3 regions of the Streptomyces sp. NPDC054932 genome follow, and region 3 is predicted to be linked to each of the others. Evidence: riboswitches for the same ligand, from Rfam matches in the RefSeq annotation. Region 3 holds a riboswitch; each other region holds the start of a gene.
The links. A riboswitch is a leader RNA that binds a small molecule or an ion and turns the genes downstream of it on or off. The one in region 3 is predicted to bind cyclic di-AMP.

Region 1 (7,126 bases), on a different contig from region 3:
CCCCGACACGAGGATCGCGATGGGGGACCTCGCGGCCCTGGAGCGGGAGCTGAAGCGCGGGGATGTGGCCGCCTTCGTCGTCGAGCCGATCCAGGGCAAGGGGGTCCTGGCCGCCCCGCCCGGATTTCTGCTCGCCGCGCAGGAGGCGCTGCACCGGCGGGGGGCGCTGCTGATCGCGGACGAGGTGCAGACCGGCCTCGGACGGACCGGGGACTTCTACGCGTACCAGCACGAGCCGGGCGTGGAGCCGGACCTGGTGTGCGTGGCGAAGGCGCTGTCGGGCGGCTACGTGCCGGTCGGCGCGACCCTGGGCAAGGACTGGATCTTCAAGAAGGTCTACTCGTCCATGGACCGGGTGCTCGTGCACTCCGCGAGCTTCGGTTCCAACGCGCAGGCGATGGCGGCGGGCCTGGCGGTGCTGTCCGTCATGGAGGACGAGGAGCTCGTGGCGCACGCCCGGGCGACGGGTGACCTGCTGCGCGGGCGCCTGGCCGCGCTCGTGGACGAGTACGAGCTGCTGCACGAGGTGCGCGGGCGCGGGCTCATGATCGGCATCGAATTCGGCCGGCCGTCCTCACTCGGCCTGCGCAGCCGGTGGACCATGCTGCAGGCGGCCCGCAAGGGTCTGTTCGCGCAGATGGTCGTGGTGCCGCTGCTGCAGAAGCACCGGATCCTCACCCAGGTCTCCGGGGACCATCTGGAGGTGATCAAGCTGATCCCGCCGCTGATCGTGGACGAGCGGGACGTGGACCGGTTCGTCGGGGCCTTCCGTCAGGTCATGGACGAGGCGCACGGCGGGTCCGGGCTGATCTGGGACTTCGGAAGGACGCTGGTGAAGCAGGCCGTCGCGGCGCGCTGACGGCCTGCCGCCCCTGCGGGGAACCGGTCCCGGGCGCGTCAGACCAGGAGCCGGTCGCGCAGCCGGTCGAGGGTCTCGGGCTTCAGCCCGAGGCCCTCCGCCAGGTAGGCGTCCACCCCGCCCCAGATCTCGTCGATGGTGTCGAAGGCGGCCACCAGGTACTCGGCGCGGGCGTCGAAGAGCGGCTGGAGCAGCTCCATCACCTCGGGGGAGCGGGCCTCGGGCGACTCGCCGCTGCGGCGGACGCGGTAGCGGCGGTGCGGGGCGTTCGACTCGAGGTAGTCCGCCACGATGGCCTCGCGCTCGACGCCCAGCGCGAGCAGCGTGACGGCGATCGACAGGCCGGCCCGGTCCTTGCCGGCGGCGCAGTGCATGAGGGCGGGGACGCTGTCCTCGGCGAGGGCGTGCACGACCCGGCTGTGCTCGGCGGTGCGGTCGCGGATGATCCCGCGGTACGAGTTCGACATCCGGGCCGCGGCCTTGCCGTCGCCCAGGAGTGAGCGCAGCTGGGCCAGGTCGCCGTCGCGGACCAGCCGCCAGAACTCCCGCCCGTCGGCCGGGTCCGAGAGCGGGATGTTGACGTTCAGGACGCCGGGCAGCTCGACGTCCGCCCCCTCCAGCGCGTGGTCGGCGCCGTTGCGGAAGTCGAAGACGGTGTGGAGGCCGAGCGAGGCGAGGAACTCTGCATCGCTTTCGGTGGCATGTGCGAGATGTCCGCTTCGGAACAGTCGTCCCGTCCTGACCGTTCGGCCGTCAGAAGTCGGCAATCCGCCCACATCGCGGAAATTGCGCACTCCGGTCAGCTCCGGCTCCTGTATCTGCTGGGTCAAAGCAACTCCTCCGCCACGTCGTGGGCCCTCTGTCCGAATTGCACTGCTTGGCGCCAACTTGCCATATCCGGAGGCGAGATCGGGCACGTCCCCGTGAGCCAGATCATACGGTGACCGTGAGTGCCTGATCGCTAAAGGCGAATGGCCCAGTCGGAGCGGCTGTTGACGGTGGGGAATGGACGGAGGGTGACCGGAATTTCGTCGGTCCCTCATGTCTGTGATTCCGTCAGGGAATTCATGGCTTGTTCCGTGCAGCCGCAAGGGATTACCTTCGCGATCGATCCGGGTGGACCGCCAAATCCTGCCGCCTCCCGGAAACCGCACCCGACCTATTCGTGCGGCAGGAGCGGGGGAACCAGGTAAGCCGCTGTCCCGGAGATCTTTTCGCCGGGACGGCTCGGGGTGAAGCCGTTCATGTCCCGTACATGTACGGCCGGACATCTCCAGTCCGAACCCGACAGCTCACCTCGCAGGCGCCGGAGAGGAATTCGTCATGCCTGCAAAGGGTAAGCACCGCCGCCCCAAGTCCCTTTCCCTTTCGCGCGGTTTCGCCGTCGCCGGAACCGGTGGCGCGGCCCTCGCGCTCCCGCTGATCGGTGCCGCCGGCGCCCACGCGGCCGGCGCCCCCGCCGCCGCGACGGCCGTGACTCCCGCGGTGGCCCCGCAGGCCCCGGCCGCGCTTCGGACGGCGCCCGTCGCCGCCGTGCAGGCAGTCCCGACCGTCTACACGGTCGTGCCGGGCGACTACCTCTCCAAGATCGCCGCCGAGCGCCGGCTGTCCGGCGGCTGGGAGCAGCTGTACGCCGACAACCGCGAGGCCGTCGGCAGCAACCCGTCGCTGATCCACCCCGGCCTGAAGCTGACCCTCGGTGGTCCGGGCGAGGCGGCTCCGGCCGAGCCCGCCCCCGAGGTCGCCCCCGAGGCCGCCCCCGAGGCCGACGCGAAGCCGGCCGCGGAGGCAGCGCCGAAGCCCGTCGCGAAGTCCTCCCCGAACAAGGCCCGCAAGCAGGCCGCGCAGGCCGCCCCGGCGCAGCAGGAAGCGGCCGCCGAGGCTCCCGCCGCGCCGCAGTCGGCCGGCGGCTTCGTGGCCCCGGTCGGTGGCGGGATCTCCACCCAGTACAAGGTCGCGGGCAGCATGTGGTCCTCCGGTTACCACACCGGCGTCGACTTCATCGCGAGCATGGGCACCACCGTCAAGGCGGTCGGCGAGGGCACCGTGGTCTCCGCCGGATGGAGCGGCTCGTACGGCAACGAGGTCGTCATCCGGCACGCGGACGGCAAGTACTCCCAGTACGCCCACCTGTCCCAGCTCTCCGTCTCCTCCGGCCAGAGCGTCACCGCCGGCCAGACCATCGGCCTCTCCGGTTCCACCGGCAACTCCACCGGCCCGCACCTCCACTTCGAGATCCGTACGAGCCCGTCCTACGGCTCTGACATGGACCCGATCGCGTACCTCCGCTCGAAGGGCGCGAGCCTCTGACGGCACCCGCCGTCGGAACTCCGACACGCGTGAGGCCGGGACCCGAGGGGGGTCCCGGCCTCACGTGTACTTATTCCTTATCCCTCGCGTGGTACAGATCACGGTCCGTCAACCCCTCATTACGTTGGCGTAGGTTGCTTTCGGGGGTGAAGGATGGGTTCTCGTGGCAGCGACGACGACGAAACTCAAGACCATCGGCTCGTACGCGGCGATCGGGGACAGCTTCACCGAGGGCGTGGGGGACCCGGGACCCGGGGATTCATTTCTCGGCTGGGCGGACCGGCTCGCCGTGCTCCTGGCCGATCAGCGCGAAGAGCATGACTTCCGGTATGCGAATCTGGCGGTGCGGGGGAAGCTCCTGGACCAGATCGTGGCCGACCAGCTTCCGAGAGCCAAGGCCCTCGCACCGGACCTGGTGACCTTCTGCGCGGGCGGCAACGACATCATCCGGCCCGGCACCGACCCGGACGACGTGGCGGAGCGGTTCGAGGCGGCCGTGGCCGACCTCACCGGATCCGTGGGCCAGGTCATGATCACCACGGGCTTCGACACGCGCGGCGTTCCGGTGCTCAAGCACCTCCGCGGCAAGGTCGCGACGTACAGCGCGCACGTCCGCGCCATCGCCGACCGCTACGACTGCCCGGTGCTCGACCTCTGGTCGCTGAAGTCCGTACAGGACCGGCGGGCGTGGGACACGGACCGGCTGCACCTCTCTCCCGAGGGGCACACGCGGGTCGCGCTGCGCGCCGCGCAGGTGCTCGGGCTGGACGTACCCGCCGACCCCGACCAGCCGTGGCCCCCGCAGCGGCCGCGCGGCTCGGTGGACGTGACCCGGGACAACATCCAGTGGGCGCGCGAGCACCTCGCGCCGTGGATCGGCCGACGGCTGCGCGGGGAGTCCTCCGGGGACCACGTCGAGGCGAAGCGGCCGGACCTGCTGCCGCTGTAGCGGGCGCGGGAGCCGGAAGCGGAATCCTTCGGGGCCGGTGTGCGTTGGGATGGTCGTAGAGCGACGACCATCCCGACCCGATCCTCCCTGGAGGCGCTTTGACCGGCTCCCGTCCCTTGCGTCCGCGGCTGCGTGCCCTGCGGCCCGAAGCCTTCGGTGCGGACCCGTCCGGTGCCCGGCTGGAGCGGATCCGCCGCTCGCCGAACTTCGCCGACGGCGTCTTCCAGAACCCGGTCGGGGCCCGGAACAGGCCCTCGGGGTCGATGGCGGAGTTCGCCAAGATCTACTTCCACCGGGAGCAGCGGGTCCGGCGCAGCCCGGCCGCGCCGATCCCGGTCCACCCGACGACCCTCGCGGACCTGGCGAAGCCGCCCGTGAGCGGCCTGCGGCTGACCTGGATGGGGCACTCCAGCGTGCTCGCGGAGATCGACGGGCGCCGGGTCCTGTTCGACCCGGTGTGGGGCGAGCGGTGCTCCCCCTTCCCCTTCGCCGGACCCAAGCGGCTGCACCCGGTACCGGTCCCGCTGGCCTCGCTGGGCCCGGTCGACGTCGTGGTCATCTCGCACGACCACTACGACCACCTCGACCTGCCGACGATCAAGGAGCTGGCCGGTACGGACACGGTCTTCGCCGTGCCGCTGGGCGTCGGCGCGCACCTGGAGCGCTGGGGCGTACCGGCCGACCGGCTGCGCGAGCTCGACTGGAACGAGAGCACCAAGATCGCCGGGCTCTCGCTCACGGCCACCCCCGCCCGCCACTTCTGCGGCCGCGGCCTGCGCAACCAGCAGCACACCCTGTGGGCGTCCTGGGTCGTCGCGGGCGACGAACACCGGATCTACCACAGCGGGGACACCGGCTACTTCCCCGGCTTCAAGGAGATCGGCGCCGAGCACGGACCCTTCGACGCCACGATGATCCAGATCGGCGCGTATTCGGAGTACTGGCCCGACATCCACATGACGCCCGAGGAGGGCGTGCGCGCCCACCTCGACCTGCAGGGCGGCACCCCCCACGGCACGATGCTGCCGATCCACTGGGGCACCTTCAACCTGGCCCTGCACCCGTGGGACGAGCCCGGCGAGGGCACGCTGACCGCGGCCGGCGGGGCCGGGACGGCCATCGCGCTGCCCATCCCCGGCCAGCCGTTCGAGCCCGGCGCCGCCGGGGCCCCGAGCGGGCCGTGGTGGCGTCCGTTCGTGGCGGCGGGCACACCCGTACCCCCCGCTCCGCCGCGGCCGGCGGTTCCCGACCGGGCGGCCCCCGTAGGCCGCGAGGAGCCCGAAGCCGTCGGTTCGTAGCGGCGGCCCCGGGGCGGCGCCGGGGCGGTCCGCAGGGCCCGACCGGCGCATTCGGGCTGCAGTGCGAGCGCTCCACCGGGAGCGGGAAGCACCCCCGCGAAGTTCACCAACTGGCGGTCCGGGGTGCTGCGATGGGGTCTAGCGTGGGTATTCGGTGATCAACACCGGGCCCCGGGAACGCTGGGGGCCGGGCCCCACGTACCGAGGACGCAGATGTCCGGACTCCGCGCCGCCCGCCACGCCCCGTCGAGACACGCCGTCACCGGTCCCGGTCGGCAGATACGCCCCCAGCTGGTGCGCGCCGCCGTACTGCCCACGCTCGCCGCCGGGCTCAGCGGCGCCGCCGCGGTGATCTTCACGCTCCAGCTCGGCGGGGGAGTCGGCGACCGCGACGCCCGGCTGTGGCCGGTGCTCACCGGCTGCGCCCTCCTCGTCGTGGGCGCTCTCGCGGCGGCCCTGCTCGGCGCCCAGCGCGCCGCCAAGGCCGTACGGGACCGGTGCGAGGCGCTGCGCCGTTCCAGCGTGCGCGGCCGCGGCGAGCTGAGCACGGCCGCCGACCGGCTGGAGCGGGGCGAGACCCCGCCCCGCCCGGTGCGCGGCGGTCCGAGCTCCCCGCCGCCCGGCGCGGACCCGGCCGGGATGGACGAGTTCTGGCTGCTCTCCCAGGAGCTGCGCGGTGCCCGCGAGCAGGCGCACACGACCCTCCTGCGGCTGGCCGGACCGGCCGCCCCGTCCGACAGCGAGCGCAAGGTCGAGGTCTTCGTCAACCTCGCGCGCCGTCTCCAGTCCCTCGTGCACCGCGAGATCTCGCTGCTGGACGACCTGGAGGACACGGTCGAGGACCCGGAGCTGCTCAAGGAGCTCTTCCACGTCGACCACCTCGCCACCCGCATCCGCCGCCACGCCGAGAACCTCGCCGTGCTGGGCGGCGCCGCCTCCCGCCGCCAGTGGACCAGGCCCATCGACCTGAGCGAGGTGCTCCGCTCCTCGGTCGCGGAGGTCGAGCAGTACACGCGGGTCAAGGTCGTGCCCCCGGCCGGCGGCAGCGTGCGCGGGCACGCGGTCGCGGACGTGGTGCACCTGCTGGCCGAGCTCGTCGAGAACGCCACGGTGTTCTCCGCCCCCGACACCGATGTGGTGCTGCGCGCCGAGCGGGTCACCGCCGGGATCGCCGTCGAGGTGGAGGACCGGGGGCTGGGCATGCCGGCCGAGGAACAGCACCGGATGAACGCGCTGCTCGGCGACCCCGACCAGATCAGCGTCCGGCACCTGCTCGCGGACGGCCGGATCGGCCTGTTCGTGGTGTCGGCGCTGGCCCGCCGGCACGGGATCGCCGTCGAGCTCAAGTCCAACATCTACGGCGGCGTGCTCGCCGTGCTGGTTCTGCCGCAGGAGCTGCTGGGCGCGGAGGCCCCGAGCGCGGCCGACGCGGCGGGGGGATCCCGGGCCACTTCGTGGGGGACCGGGCAGGGGACGGCGACCCCGCCGCTGGAGCCGGTACGGATGCCCCTGCCGGGGCCCGCGCCGGAGACCTGGCAGGCGCCCGGCAGCCCGGAGGCGGCCGCCCCGTACGACCCCGGACCCCGACCCGGGCCCCTACCGGTGCCCCTGACCGACCCCGTGACCCTGCCGGCGCCCCGGTCCGCTGCGACGGCCGGACCCGTCCCCTCCCCGCGGACCGATCCGGACCGCGCTCCCGCGCCCGGTACG
Region 2 (7,126 bases), on a different contig from region 3:
GGCCGCGGCCCGACTGCGCCCGGACAACCGCGCGGTGCTCGTGTACGAGCCGATCGCAGCCGACGAGTCCGACCAGCACGACGAGTCCGACGAGAACGAGGGGGCGGAGCAGTGAGCGACACCGCAGCCGTCACGATGACCTTCCACCCGCAGCCGCAGGCCGGCGAGCCGCAGCCGTGGGCCTTCCCGGCCCCCGACCGCGGGCAGCTGTCCAACGGGCTGACCCTGCTGCGCTGCCACCGGCCGGGCCAGCAGGTCGTGGCGGTCGAGGTCAACCTCGCCGCCCCGCTCGACGCCGAGCCCGCGGGCCTGGACGGCGTGGCGACCATCATGGCCCGGGCGCTCTCCGAGGGCACCGACAAGCACTCCGCCGAGGAGTTCGCGGCCGAGCTGGAGCGCTGCGGCGCCACCCTCGACGCGCACGCCGACCACCCGGGCATCCGGGTCTCGCTGGAGGTTCCGGCGTCCCGGCTGCCCAAGGCGCTGGGCCTGCTCGCCGAGGCGCTGCGCGCCCCCGCCTTCGCCGACGCCGAGGTCGACCGGCTGGTGCGCAACCGGCTCGACGAGATCCCGCACGAGCTGGCCAACCCGCAGCGCCGCGCCGCCAAGCAGCTCTCCAAGGAGCTCTTCCCGGCCGACCTGCGGATGTCCCGGCCGCGCCAGGGGACGGAGGAGACGGTCGCCCGGATCGACTCCGCCGCCGTGCGCGCCTTCTACGAGGCCCACGTACGCCCCGCCACCGCCACCGCGGTGGTCGTCGGTGACCTGACCGGCATCGACCTGGACGCCGTGCTGGCGGACACCCTGGGCGCGTGGACGGGCAACACCGCCGCGGCCCTTCCGGTGCCGCCGGTGACCGCGGACGACACCGGCCGCGTGGTCATCGTGGACCGGCCCGGCGCGGTCCAGACGCAGCTGCTGATCGGCCGGATCGGGGCGGACCGCCACGACCGGGTGTGGGCGGCCCAGGTGCTGGGCACCTACTGCCTGGGCGGCACCCTCACCTCGCGCCTGGACAAGGTGCTGCGCGAGGAGAAGGGGTACACCTACGGCGTGCGCGCCTTCGGGCAGGTGCTGCGCTCCACCGCGGACGGCAAGGGCGCCTCGATGCTCGCCATCAGCGGCTCGGTGGACACCCCCAACACGGGCCCGGCCCTGGAGGACCTCTGGAAGGTCCTGCACACCCTCGCGGCGGGCGGTCTGACCGACGCCGAACGCGACGTCGCCGTGCAGAACTTGGTGGGCGTGGCACCGCTGAAGTTCGAGACGGCGGCCTCGGTCGCGGGCACCCTCGCCGACCAGGTCGAGCAGGAGCTGCCGGACGACTACCAGGCGCAGTTGTACGCCCGGCTGGCCGAGACCGGCACGGTGGAGGCGACCACGGCGGTCGTGAAGGCCTTCCCGGCGGACCGGCTGGTCACCGTCCTGGTGGGCGACGCGACGCTCATCGAGGAGCCCGTGCGGGCGCTCGGGATCGGGGAGGTCACGGTCGTCTCCAACTGACGGCCGGGTGACGGCCGATCGATGGCCGGCTGAAGGTTTCAGCAAGGGGTTCTGGTGACTTGGTCACCGGAACCCCTTTTGTCCGTTTAGTGGTGAGGTTGCTTGTATGCGGTGTGGCGTACGCAACAAAAAGCCGCGTCTGTTTGGCGATTGACTGATGATCCGCCTAGCGTCGGCCGTGCTGCCCGTCAGTTGTGCCCGCCGCACCCGCGGCACCGGACAGCGATCGCCGAGTCCCCGTCAGGCGCGAGCCTGGGGAGCCGGGGACCCACATGAGTCCCTGGGGTGAATCGGACCCCCTCGCAAGAGGAGGCCCGTAGGAGACCTTCCTGCTCCGAACCCGTCAGCTAACCCGGTAGGCGAGAAGGAAGGAAAGGATCAAACCCTTCATGGCGTTTGGCAGTCGTCCCGCTGGTACCGGTAAGCACCGTGGCTCCAGCCGTCTGAGCAAGAAGACCGCCGGTTACGCCGGTATCGCCGCGATCGCCACCACGGGTGTGGTCGGCTCCCTCGCCGCCCCGGCCTTCGCCGCGGACAACCACAGCAGCTCCGCCCCGGAGAACGGGCTGGGTGCCGTGGTCGTCGCCGAGGACCTCGCAGGTGACATCAACGCCCAGGCCGAGTCCCAGCACCGCGCCGCCGAGCAGGACGCCGTCAAGGCGCAGGCCGAGGCCGACGCGAAGCAGCGGGCCGCGGAGGCCAAGCGCCTCGCCGAGGCCAAGGCCAAGGCCGAGCGCGAGGCCGCCGAGCGTGCGGCCCGCGAGGAGGAGCGCAAGCGCCTCAACACCTTCGTCGCCCCGCTCGACGACTCGTACGTCAGCACGCAGTACCACGCGGGCGGCGGCATGTGGTCCTCCGGCAGCCACACGGGCATCGACTTCCACGCCGCCTCCGGCACCTCGGTCCACGCGGTGGGCATCGGTACCGTCGTCGAGGCCGGCTGGGGTGGCGCGTACGGCAACAACGTCGTCATCAAGCACAACGACGGCACGTACACCCAGTACGGGCACATGACCTCGCTGAGCGTCTCAGTCGGCCAGCAGGTCAGCGCCGGCCAGCAGATCGGCCTGTCGGGCTCCACCGGCAACTCCAGCGGCCCGCACCTGCACTTCGAGGCCCGCACGGGCTCGCAGTACGGCTCGGACATCGACCCGATCGCGTACCTGCGCTCGCACGGTGTCAGCCTCTGACCCCGCACCGCACCGCTTCACCGAAGGCCCCGGCTCCCCGAGCCGGGGCCTTTGTGTTGCGCTCTTGTGCAAATGTTTCGGATTTCCGGCCGCTCTCGGAAATTATCGTGTGTTGCAATAGAGTCGCAGCACGCGCATGTGCGTGCAATGAGGCTGGCAGTCGGAAATAGGCGGAGGTTCGGTCTTGCGTATTCCTGCGCACGCGGTATGCACAGCAATCCGCGACGACATCGTCTCCGGGGTGTTCGAGCCGGGCGGCCGGCTGACCGAGGAGGTGCTGGCCCGCCGGTACGGGGTCTCGCGCGTCCCGGTCCGCGAGGCCCTGCGGACCCTGGAGTCCGAGGGATTCGTGACCACGCGGCGCCATGCGGGGGCCTGCGTGGCGGAGCCGACCGAGCAGGAGGCCGCGGACCTGCTGGAGATGCGGATGCTCCTGGAGCCCCTGGCGGCCGCCAGAGCCGCCCGGCGGCGCACCGACGCACACCTCAAGGTGCTGCGCGGACTGGTCAGGCTGGGTCAGGAACGGGCCAGGCGGGGCCAGGGGGAGGACCTGCGGTCCCTGGGCGGCTGGTTCCACGAGACGCTCGCACAGGCCTCCGGCAGCCCCGGGCTGATCGCGCTGCTCACCCAGATGCGGCACAAGATCACGTGGATGTACGCGGTGGAGGCGCCGGCCCGGCCCGTGGACTCCTGGGCGGAGCACGGCGCGATCGTGGACGCGGTGGCGCGCGGCGACGCCGAGCGGGCGCGGGCGCTGACCGCGGTGCACGCCGACCGGGTGGCGGGGGCGCACCGGCTGCGGCTCCGCCAGGCGGTGAGGACTTCGCAACCTGCCGTAAACATGTCGAGCGGCCGGCATTAACAGGAGCCGTATACAAAGGGTGGGATCGCGCGAATTCACTGTCCGGCGCCCGGTCCGCTCTGTGCGGGTCAATTCGCCGTGCGGAATTCCTGCGGAGCTCAATTCGGCGTGCGCCGGATTTCGGCGGGCCATTTTCTCTGCCGGGCGGGATTTCTCCCCGGGCCGTTGCGTGCTGCCGGGAGCCCGGGTGGGACGGGGTCTGCGCCGGGTCGCACCCGGCGCAGGCGGGCAACGCCGGAAGGCCTCGCAGAGCCCGGCTCCGGCCCCGGCCCCGGTCCCGGCCTCGCCCGCAGCGCTCGGCCGTGCCCGTTCGCTCGCCAGCTCTCCGGTGCCCGGTGTCAGGCCCGTGCGTCAACGGCCCGGCCCGGCGCGGCGGTCGTGGCGAGCCCGTGCGCATGCGGCGCCGCGCGACAGGCCCCGCACACGAACGACGAAGCCGCGGTCCCGGTGCACCGGAACCGCGGCTTCGTGCATGAGGTCGAACCCGAAGGGTCAGACGGTCTCGGGGAGCTCCTCGAGACCCTCGGCGACCAGCTTCGCGAGGCGGTCCAGTGCGGCGTCCGCACCCTCGGCCTCGGAGGCGAGGACGATCTCCTCGCCGCCCTGGGCGCCCAGACCCAGGACCGCCAGCATGGAGGCGGCGTTGACGGGGTCGCCGCCGGACTTCGCGATGGTCACCGGGACGCCGGAAGCGGTCGTCGCACGGACGAAGATCGAGGCGGGACGAGCGTGCAGGCCCTCGGCCCAACCGACGTTGACGCGGCGCTCTGCCATGGTGATGCCCTTCAGGTTCTTACGGTTGTCTAGACCAGTCTCTCACGACGTCCGGAATGCTCGGACCGACCTCCGGCCTGAATTTTCCGCCGTTCGACCTTCCCCAGCTTGCCCTGGTACACCCTGATATGCCTCATGCGCCGCGCGAGCGCTCTCCGCCCCGGTCCGGCCGTAAGGTAGGCCCATGACCACCGAGTCGGACCCCTCGTACCCGGCCCACTGGGAAGCCGATGTCGTCCTCCGCGACGGCGGCACCGCCCGGATCAGGCCCATCACCACCGAGGACGCGGGCCGGCTCGTCAGCTTCTACGAGCAGGTCTCGGACGAGTCGAAGTACTACCGGTTCTTCGCCCCCTACCCCCGGCTCTCCGACCGCGACGTGCGCCGCTTCACGCACCACGACTACGTGGACCGGGTCGGCCTCGCCGCGACCATCGGCGGGGAGTTCATCGGCACCGTCCGCTACGACCGCATCGGCGCCGACGGCCGGCCCGCCTCCGGACCCGCCGACGAGGCCGAGGTCGCCTTCCTCGTCCAGGACGCCCACCAGGGCCGCGGGGTCGCCTCCACCCTCCTCGAACACATCGGCGCGGTGGCCCGGGAGCGCGGCATCCGGCGGTTCGCCGCCGAGGTCCTGCCCGCCAACATCAAGATGATCAAGGTGTTCACGGACGCCGGCTACCAGCAGAAGCGCAGCTTCGAGGACGGCTCCGTCCACCTCACCCTCGACCTCGAACCCACCGCCGAGTCCCTCGCCGTGCAGCGCGCCCGCGAACAGCGCGCCGAGGCCCGCTCGGTGCAGCGGCTGCTGGCCCCCGGCTCGGTGGCCGTCGTCGGCGTCAGCCGCTCCGGCGCGGGCGTGGGCGCGGCCGCCCTGCGCAACCTGCGCGACAGCGGCTTCCACGGCCACCTCTACGCCGTCAACGAGGCCGTCACCCGCGACCTGCTCGACGGCGTACGGGCCTACCGCACGATCGAGGCCATCGGCGCCCCCGTCGACCTCGCGGTGATCGCCGTCCCGGCCGACCGGGTCCCCGACGCGGTGGCCGCCTGTGGCGAGCACGGGGTGCAGGGGCTCGTCGTCCTGTCCGCCGGATACGGAGAGAGCGGCCCGGCCGGACTCGCCCGCCAGCGCGAACTGGTGCGCCAGGTGCGCTCGTACGGCATGCGGCTGATCGGGCCGAACGCCTACGGGGTGATCAACACCGCGCCGGAGGTGGAACTCAACGCCTCGCTGACCCCCGCGCCGATGCCGACGCGCGGCCGGATCGGCCTGTTCACACAGTCCGGGGCGATCGGCATCGCCCTGCTCTCCGCCCTGCTCCGGCGCGGCGAGGGCCTGTCCTCCTTCGTCTCCGCGGGGAACCGGGCCGACGTCTCCGGAAACGACATCCTCCAGTACTGGTACGACGACGAGGCGACCGACGTCGCCCTGCTCTACCTCGAAACCCTTGGCAACCCGAGGAAGTTCACCCGCCTCGCCCGCCGCACGGCGGCCGTCAAGCCGGTGGTCGTCGCCAAGGGCGGCCGCCACAGCCCGGCCGGGCACGTCGTCCCCGACACCAGGCTGCCGGAGGCCACCGTCTCCGCCCTGCTGCGCCAGGCCGGCGTCATCCGCGTCGACACCGTCACCGAGCTGGTGGACGTCGGTCTCCTGCTCGCCGCGCAACCGCTGCCCGCCGGGCCGAGGATCGCGATCCTCGGCAACTCCGAATCGCTCGGGATCCTCACCTACGACGCCTGCCTCACCCAGGGGCTGCTGCCGCTGCCGCCGCTGGACCTGACCACGGCCGCCTCGCCGGCGGACTTCCGCGCCGCCCTGACCGACGCGCTCCGCTCCGAGGACTGCGACGCGGTGGTGGTCACGGCCATCCCCTGGGTGAGCGAGGAAGCGCCCGCCGACGACCTGGCCGGTGCGCTGCGCGAGGCGGTCGCCGAATGTCCCGGCAAGCCCGTGGTCGTGGTGCACGTGGAGCTGAGCGAGCTCGTCGAGGCCCTGTCCGCCGTGCGCGGCGGCCCGCGCCCCGCCCCCAGCCGGACCACCGAGCCCGCCCCGGTTCCGATTCCCGCGCAGCTGTACGCCGCCGCGGGCGACAGCATCCCCGGCTACCCCGCCGCCGAGCGGGCGGTCAAGGCCGTCGCCGAGGCCGTCCGGTACGGGCAGTGGCGCCGGGCCACCACCGAGGCCGGCCAGGTTCCCGAGTACGAGGACATCGACGAGGCCGGGGCCGCGGCGCAGCTGGCCGGGCTGCTGGCGGAGGTCGACGACGGGGCCGCGCCGACCCTGACCGACTGGGACGCGCGCGAGCTGCTCGCCCGCTACGGCATCCGGGTCCTGCCCGTCCTGCCCGCGCCGAGCGCGGACGCGGCGGTCCGGGCCGCCGGGGTCCTGGGTTACCCGGTGGCGCTGAAGACCACCGCCCCGCATCTGCGCCACCGCGCCGACCTGGGCGGCGTACGGCTCGACCTCACGAACGAGGCCGAGCTGAGGCGCTCGTACGAGGAGCTCACCGACGCGCTCGGCAAGCCGGCCGAGCTCCAGCCCGTGGTGCAGGCCATGGTGCCGCGCGGGGTCGACACCGTCGTCCGCTCCGTCATCGACCCGGCCGCGGGCGCCGTCCTCTCCTTCGGTCTCGCCGGCGTCGCCTCCGAGCTGCTCGGCGACACCGCCCACCGGCTCGTCCCGGCCACCGACCGGGACGCCGCCGGACTGATCCGGTCCATCCGGACCGCACCCCTTCTCTTCGGCTGGCGCGGCAGTGACCCCGTGGACACAGCCGCCCTGGAGGAACTGCTG
Region 3 (7,126 bases):
GACGCCCGCCAGGCCCTCGCCGACCAGCGGCTCAGCAAGAATCCGGCGCACCACGCGGAGCCGGCGCACGCCAAGGGCAAGACCGGGATCCCGGGGGAGCGCAAGGCCGAGCTGATGACGCACCTGCTCAACATCGACCCGCCGGACCACACCCGGCTGCGGCGGCTGGTGTCCAAGGCGTTCACCCCGCGCAGGGTCGCCGAGTTCGCCCCGCGGGTGCAGGCGCTCACCGACCATCTGATCGACGCCTTCGCGCAGAAGGGGGAGGCGGACCTCATCCACGAGTTCGCCTTCCCGCTGCCCATCTACGCCATCTGCGAGATGCTCGGCGTACCGCGCGAGGACCAGGACGACTTCCGGGACTGGGCGGGCATGATGATCCGCCACGGCGGCGGTCCGCGCGGCGGGGTCGCCCGGTCGGTCAAGCAGATGCGGACCTACCTCGGTGAACTCATCCACCGCAAAAGGGATGATCTGGGCGACGACCTGATCTCCGACCTGATCCGGGCGAGCGACCACGGCGACCACCTGACGGAGGGCGAGGCCACCGCCATGGCCTTCATCCTGCTCTTCGCCGGCTTCGAGACCACCGTGAACCTCATCGGCAACGGGGTCCACTCCCTCTTCATGAACCCCGGCCAGCGCGAGCGCCTCCAGCTCTCCCTCGCCGCCGGGGAGAGCGGACTGCTGGCCACCGGGGTCGAGGAACTGCTGCGCTACGACGGCCCGGTGGAGCTGGCGACCTGGCGCTTCGCCACCGAGCCGCTGACCCTCGGCGGCATGCGGATCGGCACCGGCGATCCGGTCCTGGTCGTCCTCGCGGCCGCCGACCGGGACCCCGAGCGGTTCGCGGACCCGGACACCCTCGACCTCTCGCGGACCGACAACCAGCACCTCGGGTACGGCCACGGCATCCACTACTGCCTGGGTGCCCCGCTCGCCCGACTTGAAGGACAGACCGCGCTCGCGACCCTGCTGACCCGCCTGCCCGATCTGGAACTCGCCGTTCCACCCCAAGACCTGCGCTGGCGCGGGGGGTTGATCATGCGAGGGCTTCGTACTCTTCCCGTTCGCTTCACGGCTCAAAACCGTTTGCGCACTATCTGATTGAAAGTCAGCTACTGACGGAACTTGTGACAATCGTTCTAAGGCCGCTAGGTTCTGCCGTTACCCCGCTGTTATGCGAAAGGTGCACCTACATGCGTTCCGGGAACGGCCGACACAGACGCCCCCGCCAGGTCCCCGCGCTGGTCGTCACAGCCGGAGTCACTGGCTCTGCCCTGGCTCTGCCGCTGCTGGCGGCCACCAACGCCGCTGCCGCCGACACGTCGACCTGGGACAAGGTCGCCGAATGCGAGAGCGGCGGCTCCTGGAGTGCCAACTACGGCAGCGGTGCCTACGGCGGACTCCAGTTCACCCAGGAAGAGTGGCAGAGCAACGGCGGGCTCGACTTCGCCGAGCGCCCCGACCTGGCGAGCCGGTCGCAGCAGATCGCCGTGGGCGAGCGCGTGCTGGGCTCGACGGGGCCGCAGGCCTGGTCGATGTGCGCGGCCTCGGCCGGTCTGGACCGGCAGAGCCCCGCCGCGCAGGTGGACCCCGGTCTGCCCGGCGGCAAGGGCCCGCTCGCCCCCACGGCGTCCCGTCCGGACGACGCCGTTCCGTCCACCCGCGGCGGCAAGCCGTCCACGGACTACGGTGCGCCGACCCCGGTCCCGAGCCCGTCCGGCACCCCCTTCCTCATTCCCGACGCCCCGTCCGTCGGACTGCCCGTCATGCCCGCGCCGGACATCCCGACGACGCCTCCCGTCGAGCCGACCCTCCCGGGCGACCCGACCACCACGCCGGCCCCCGTCGACCCGACGGCGCCGACGCTGCCGGTGGACCCGACGCTGCCGGTGGACCCGACCGCGCCCACGACTCCGCCCACCACCCCGCCCGTCACGCCGGGGCTGCCTCCGGTCGACCCGGCGGCCCCCGGGGCCCCGCAGACCCCGGAGACCCTGGGTGCCACTCCCGTCGGGGGCAGCGGCAAGCACCGCGGTGCGCCGGCGGCCGAGCCGTCGACCCCGTCCGGTGCCGCGTCGAACCCCACGTACACGGTCCAGGAGGGCGACAGCCTGGCGACCATCGCGGTCGCCAAGGGCGTAAAGGGCGGCTGGAACGGTCTCTACGAGGCCAACGAGCAGGTCATCGGTCAGGACGCCGACCTGATCAAGCCCGGCCAGAATCTGGATCTAACTACGTAATAAGGACAGTTCAGTTATCCGGAAAGAGTTGAATGTCGGTTTTCTGTAAGTGAGACATGCGTCTCTTCCGGTCAACTGGCGTGTCTCGCCCGGGGGCTTCCGCAAACCCCGCCCTCACCTGCGCAAACGTCCTCGTGAGGAGCGCAAGTAGGCCCGTTTCTCCCCGATGTTCCTCGTTGAACATCGGGGAGAGACCTGTCTACCTTCTGAATCGCTCGCCACCGCGAGCTCCTTCGACCGCATCGCCGAATCCTGCCGGCGGACGGAGGGAACAGTCGTCGCGTCAAGCGCCGAAGGCAGGAGCGGGGGAACCAAGGTAGGTGCCGGGAGCGGCCGTTGAGAGACGGTCACGCCACCGGCTTGGGGTTAAGACGTGCGCTAGGTCGCACGGCCGGGCAACTCACTCGCCCGAACCCGACAGCTCACCTCGTAGGCGTCGGTGAGGAGAACTCCATGCTGCTTTCCGGCAAGGGCAAGCACCGCCGCGGTTCCAAGGCCGTCCGCATCGTCACGCTCGCCGGTGTCGCCGGTGTGGCCGTCGCAGCCCCGCTGATGGCCGCGGGCAGCGCCAGCGCCGCCACCGCCTCCGAGTGGGACAAGGTCGCGCAGTGCGAGTCCGGCGGCAACTGGGCCATCAACACGGGCAACGGCTACTACGGCGGCCTGCAGTTCTCGTCCTCCACCTGGGCCGGGTACGGCGGCAAGGTGTACGCCGCGCAGGCCAACCAGGCTTCGAAGGCCCAGCAGATAGCCGTCGCGGAGAAGGTCCTCAAGGGTCAGGGCAAGGGTGCCTGGCCGCACTGCGGCAAGGGCCTGTCGAACTCCTCGTACAACGGTGGCGGCTCCGGCACCCCGGCGCAGAACAAGCCGCAGCCGAAGCCGAAGACCGAGACCAAGAAGGTCGAGACCAAGGCCGCGCCGAAGAAGGAGACCAAGCGCGCCGAGGCTCCGACCACCCGCTCCGAGCGCGCCGCGGCTCCGGCCGCGCCGAAGACCGGCAACGGCTCGTACGAGGTCAAGCCGGGCGACACCCTGGGCACCATCGCCGAGGCCAACGGCGTCAAGGGCGGCTGGGAGAAGCTCTTCGAGCTGAACAAGGACATCGTCTCGGACGCCGACCTGATCTTCCCGGGTCAGAAGCTCAAGCTCAGCTGAACACTGCGGCAACGGCCGCAGAACGTGTACACGGCGTCAGCTGACCGTGTGCAGGATGTCCACCGCCCGGCGCGTGCTCCACGCGCCGGGCGGTGCTGCGCGCGGCCGCCGAACGCCGATGATCATGAGACGTATGTCCCGGAAGAGGGGTATTCGGCCTCTTTTTCGTCCCAGGGTCCGGGCGGTCGGGCGGCCGAGTGCCCGGAGCCGGTTAGGCTCTAGGCGGCAAGGCCATCCCACGGCCTGACACGCCACCGCACACTCAGCGTCACATCCCAGAAGGAGATGCTCGTGCCGTCCATCGACGTCGTCGTAGCCCGGGAAATCCTGGACTCCCGAGGCAACCCCACGGTCGAGGTCGAGGTGGGCCTCGACGATGGCAGCACCGGCCGTGCTGCAGTCCCGTCCGGCGCCTCCACCGGTGCATTCGAGGCCATCGAGCTGCGTGACGGTGACCCCAACCGTTACTTCGGCAAGGGTGTCGAGAAGGCCGTCCTCGCCGTCATCGAGCAGATCGGCCCGGAGCTCGTCGGCTACGACGCCACCGAGCAGCGCCTGATCGACCAGGCCATGTTCGACCTGGACGCCACCGACAACAAGGGCTCGCTCGGCGCCAACGCCATCCTCGGCGTGTCCCTGGCCGTCGCGCACGCCGCGTCCGAGGCCTCGGACCTTCCGCTCTTCCGCTACCTCGGCGGTCCGAACGCGCACCTGCTGCCCGTTCCGATGATGAACATCCTCAACGGTGGGTCGCACGCCGACTCCAACGTGGACATCCAGGAGTTCATGATCGCCCCCATCGGCGCGGAGTCCTTCTCCGAGGCGCTGCGCTGGGGTGCCGAGGTCTACCACACCCTCAAGAAGGTCCTGCACACCAAGGGCCTGTCCACCGGCCTGGGCGACGAGGGCGGCTTCGCCCCGAACCTGGAGTCCAACCGCGCCGCGCTCGACCTCATCGTCGAGGCCATCAAGCAGGCCGGCTACACCCCGGGCAAGGACATCGCGCTCGCGCTCGACGTCGCCGCGTCCGAGTTCTACAAGGACGGCAAGTACGAGTTCGAGGGCCAGTCCCGCTCGGCCGCCGAGATGACCGACTACTACGCCGAGCTCGTCGAGGCGTACCCGCTGGTCTCCATCGAGGACCCGCTGTTCGAGGACGACTGGGCCGGCTGGAAGGTCATCACCGACCGCCTCGGCGCCAAGGTCCAGATCGTCGGTGACGACCTGTTCGTCACCAACCCGGAGCGTCTGGCCCGCGGTATCGAGGAGGGCTCCGCGAACGCCCTGCTCGTGAAGGTGAACCAGATCGGTTCGCTGACCGAGACCCTGGACGCCGTCGAGATGGCCCAGCGCAACGGCTTCAAGTGCATGATGTCCCACCGCTCCGGTGAGACCGAGGACGTCACCATCGCCGACCTCGCCGTCGCCGTGAACTGCGGTCAGATCAAGACCGGCGCCCCGGCCCGCTCGGACCGCGTCGCCAAGTACAACCAGCTGCTGCGCATCGAGGAGATCCTCGACGACGCCGCCGTGTACGCGGGCCGCTCCGCCTTCCCGCGCTTCAAGGGCTAATCACCCCCCTGAGGGGCTGGCCTCCGTACGTCCCCGCACTCGGTCCCGTACCGTGTGCGGGGACGTATTGCGTAGTGCGTACCTAGGGGAGGCGGACCAATGGCCGGGAACCGGGATCGGTTCTCCACCTTCTCCACCGCGACCAGGCTCAAGCAGCTCGGAGAGCGGACCGCCGCCCACGTCTACCGGTCGCAGTCGAGGCGTCAGGTCCGCCGCAGCCGGCTCACCGGCCGCGCCGCGCTCCTGGTGCTCGTCCTCTGTACGCTGGTCGTCGCCCTCGCGTATCCGATGCGCCAGTACGTCTCCCAGCGCTCGGAGATCGCGGAGCAGCAGCGGGCCGCCGCGACCGCGCGGGACCGCCTGGAGCGGCTCCGCGACGAGAAGGCCCGCTGGCAGGACGACGCCTACGCGGAGCAGCAGGCGCGCAAGCACCTGCACTTCCTGCGCCCGGGGGAGATCGGCTACATCATGAGCGACCCCGGCGCCCAGCCCCCGGAGCCGCACCGGACCGGCCACGCCGGCTCCGACCGTCCCTGGTACTCCAACGTCTGGGACGGCGTCGACAAGGCCGACCGCCCCGGCGACTGAACCGCAACCCAGCACATCTGTCCGTCATAAGAACCGCGAACGAAGAGACTTCCTCCAGGCATGCAGACGCCCCCGCCCCAGACCGACCGGACCGAGCCGACCGACGCGGACATCGAGGCGTTCGAGCAGCAGCTCGGCCGCCCGCCGCGCGGGCTGCGCGCCATCGCGCACCGCTGCCCCTGCGGGCAGCCGGACGTGGTGGAGACCGCCCCGCGGCTCCCCGACGGCACCCCCTTCCCGACGCTGTACTACCTGACGTGCCCGCGCGCGGCCTCCGCGATCGGCACGCTGGAGGCCAACGGCGTGATGAAGGAGATGCAGGCCCGGCTCGCCGGGGACCCGGAGCTCGCCGCCGCCTACCAGGCCGCGCACGAGGACTACATCCGGCGCCGCGACGCCATCGAGGTGCTCCAGGGCTTCCCGAGCGCCGGAGGCATGCCGGACCGGGTGAAGTGCCTGCACGTGCTGGTCGGCCACTCCCTGGCCGCCGGTCCCGGTGTGAACCCGTTCGGCGACGAGGCCCTCGCGATGCTGCCCGAGTGGTGGGCCAAGGGCGCCTGCGTCACCCCGTGCGGGGAGAAGGCGGACGACGAGGAGCAGCAGGCGTGACCCGTGTCGCCGCCATCGACTGCGGTACGAACTCCATCCGGCTGCTCGTGGCGGACTGTGACCCGGCGACCGGCGATCTGGTCGAGCTGGACCGCCGGATGACCATCGTCCGGCTCGGTCAGGGCGTGGACCGGACCGGGCGCCTGGCCCCGGAGGCGCTGGAGCGCACCTTCGCCGCCTGCCGCGAGTACGCGGGGGTCATCAAGGAGTTCGGCGCGGAGCGGGTGCGCTTCGTGGCGACCTCCGCCTCCCGGGACGCCGAGAACAGGGACGACTTCGTCCGGGGCGTCCTGGACATCCTGGGCGTCGAGCCCGAGGTCATCTCCGGTGGCCAGGAGGCGGAGTTCTCCTTCACCGGCGCCACCAAGGAGCTCACGGCGCACGAGCTCCCCCGGACTTCGTCCGGGGGGACCCCCGTGCAGCGGCCGTTCCTGGTGGTGGACATCGGCGGCGGCTCGACCGAGTTCGTGGTCGGCGAGGACCACGTCCGCGCCGCCCGCTCCGTGGACGTGGGCTGCGTCCGGATGACCGAGCGCCACCTGGTGGTGGACGGGGTCGTCACGGATCCGCCGACCGCGGAGCAGGTCGCCGCGATCCGGGCCGACATCGAGGCGGCCCTGGACCTGGCGGCCGAAAGCGTGCCGCTGTCCGAGGCGCGCACCCTGGTGGGCCTGGCCGGCTCGGTGACCACGGTCGCAGGGATCGCGCTGGGGCTGCCGGAGTACGTCTCGTCGGCCATCCACCACTCCCGGATCTCCTACGAGCAGGTCCGGGAGATCAGCGAGCGGATGCTGACGCAGACGCACGCCGAGCGCGCGGCGATCCCCGTGATGCATCCGGGCCGGGTGGACGTGATCGGGGCGGGCGCACTGGTGCTGCTGGCGATCATGGAGCGCATCGGCGCTTCCGAGGTTGTCGTGTCGGAGCACGACATCCTCGATGGAATCGCTTGGTCC

Region 1: another riboswitch for cyclic di-AMP. It lies ahead of ACWGE1_RS14570 (M23 family metallopeptidase); the one in region 3 lies ahead of ACWGE1_RS27345 (transglycosylase family protein).
Region 2: another riboswitch for cyclic di-AMP. It lies ahead of ACWGE1_RS09875 (M23 family metallopeptidase); the one in region 3 lies ahead of ACWGE1_RS27345 (transglycosylase family protein).

What each region holds. Positions count from the first base shown of each region.
Region 1 is NZ_JBSGXU010000042.1:4,397-11,522, forward strand. It holds gene ACWGE1_RS14560 (aspartate aminotransferase family protein) at 1-859, shown strand, start outside; gene ACWGE1_RS14565 (tyrosine-protein phosphatase) at 898-1,689, opposite strand; cyclic di-AMP (ydaO/yuaA leader) riboswitch at 2,005-2,180, shown strand; gene ACWGE1_RS14570 (M23 family metallopeptidase) at 2,183-3,169, shown strand; gene ACWGE1_RS14575 (SGNH/GDSL hydrolase family protein) at 3,333-4,118, shown strand; gene ACWGE1_RS14580 (MBL fold metallo-hydrolase) at 4,217-5,416, shown strand; gene ACWGE1_RS14585 (ATP-binding protein) at 5,630-7,126, shown strand, end outside.
Region 2 is NZ_JBSGXU010000024.1:40,807-47,932, reverse strand. It holds gene ACWGE1_RS09885 (M16 family metallopeptidase) at 1-115, shown strand, start outside; gene ACWGE1_RS09880 (M16 family metallopeptidase) at 136-1,503, shown strand; cyclic di-AMP (ydaO/yuaA leader) riboswitch at 1,721-1,879, shown strand; gene ACWGE1_RS09875 (M23 family metallopeptidase) at 1,893-2,693, shown strand; gene ACWGE1_RS09870 (GntR family transcriptional regulator) at 2,878-3,555, shown strand; gene ACWGE1_RS09865 (HPr family phosphocarrier protein) at 4,048-4,329, opposite strand; gene ACWGE1_RS09860 (bifunctional acetate--CoA ligase family protein/GNAT family N-acetyltransferase) at 4,514-7,126, shown strand, end outside.
Region 3 is NZ_JBSGXU010000121.1:16,051-23,176, reverse strand. It holds gene ACWGE1_RS27355 (cytochrome P450 family protein) at 1-1,107, shown strand, start outside; gene ACWGE1_RS27350 (transglycosylase family protein) at 1,200-2,246, shown strand; cyclic di-AMP (ydaO/yuaA leader) riboswitch at 2,525-2,697, shown strand; gene ACWGE1_RS27345 (transglycosylase family protein) at 2,700-3,401, shown strand; gene eno (phosphopyruvate hydratase) at 3,687-4,973, shown strand; gene ACWGE1_RS27335 (FtsB family cell division protein) at 5,073-5,561, shown strand; gene ACWGE1_RS27330 (DUF501 domain-containing protein) at 5,622-6,170, shown strand; gene ACWGE1_RS27325 (Ppx/GppA phosphatase family protein) at 6,167-7,126, shown strand, end outside.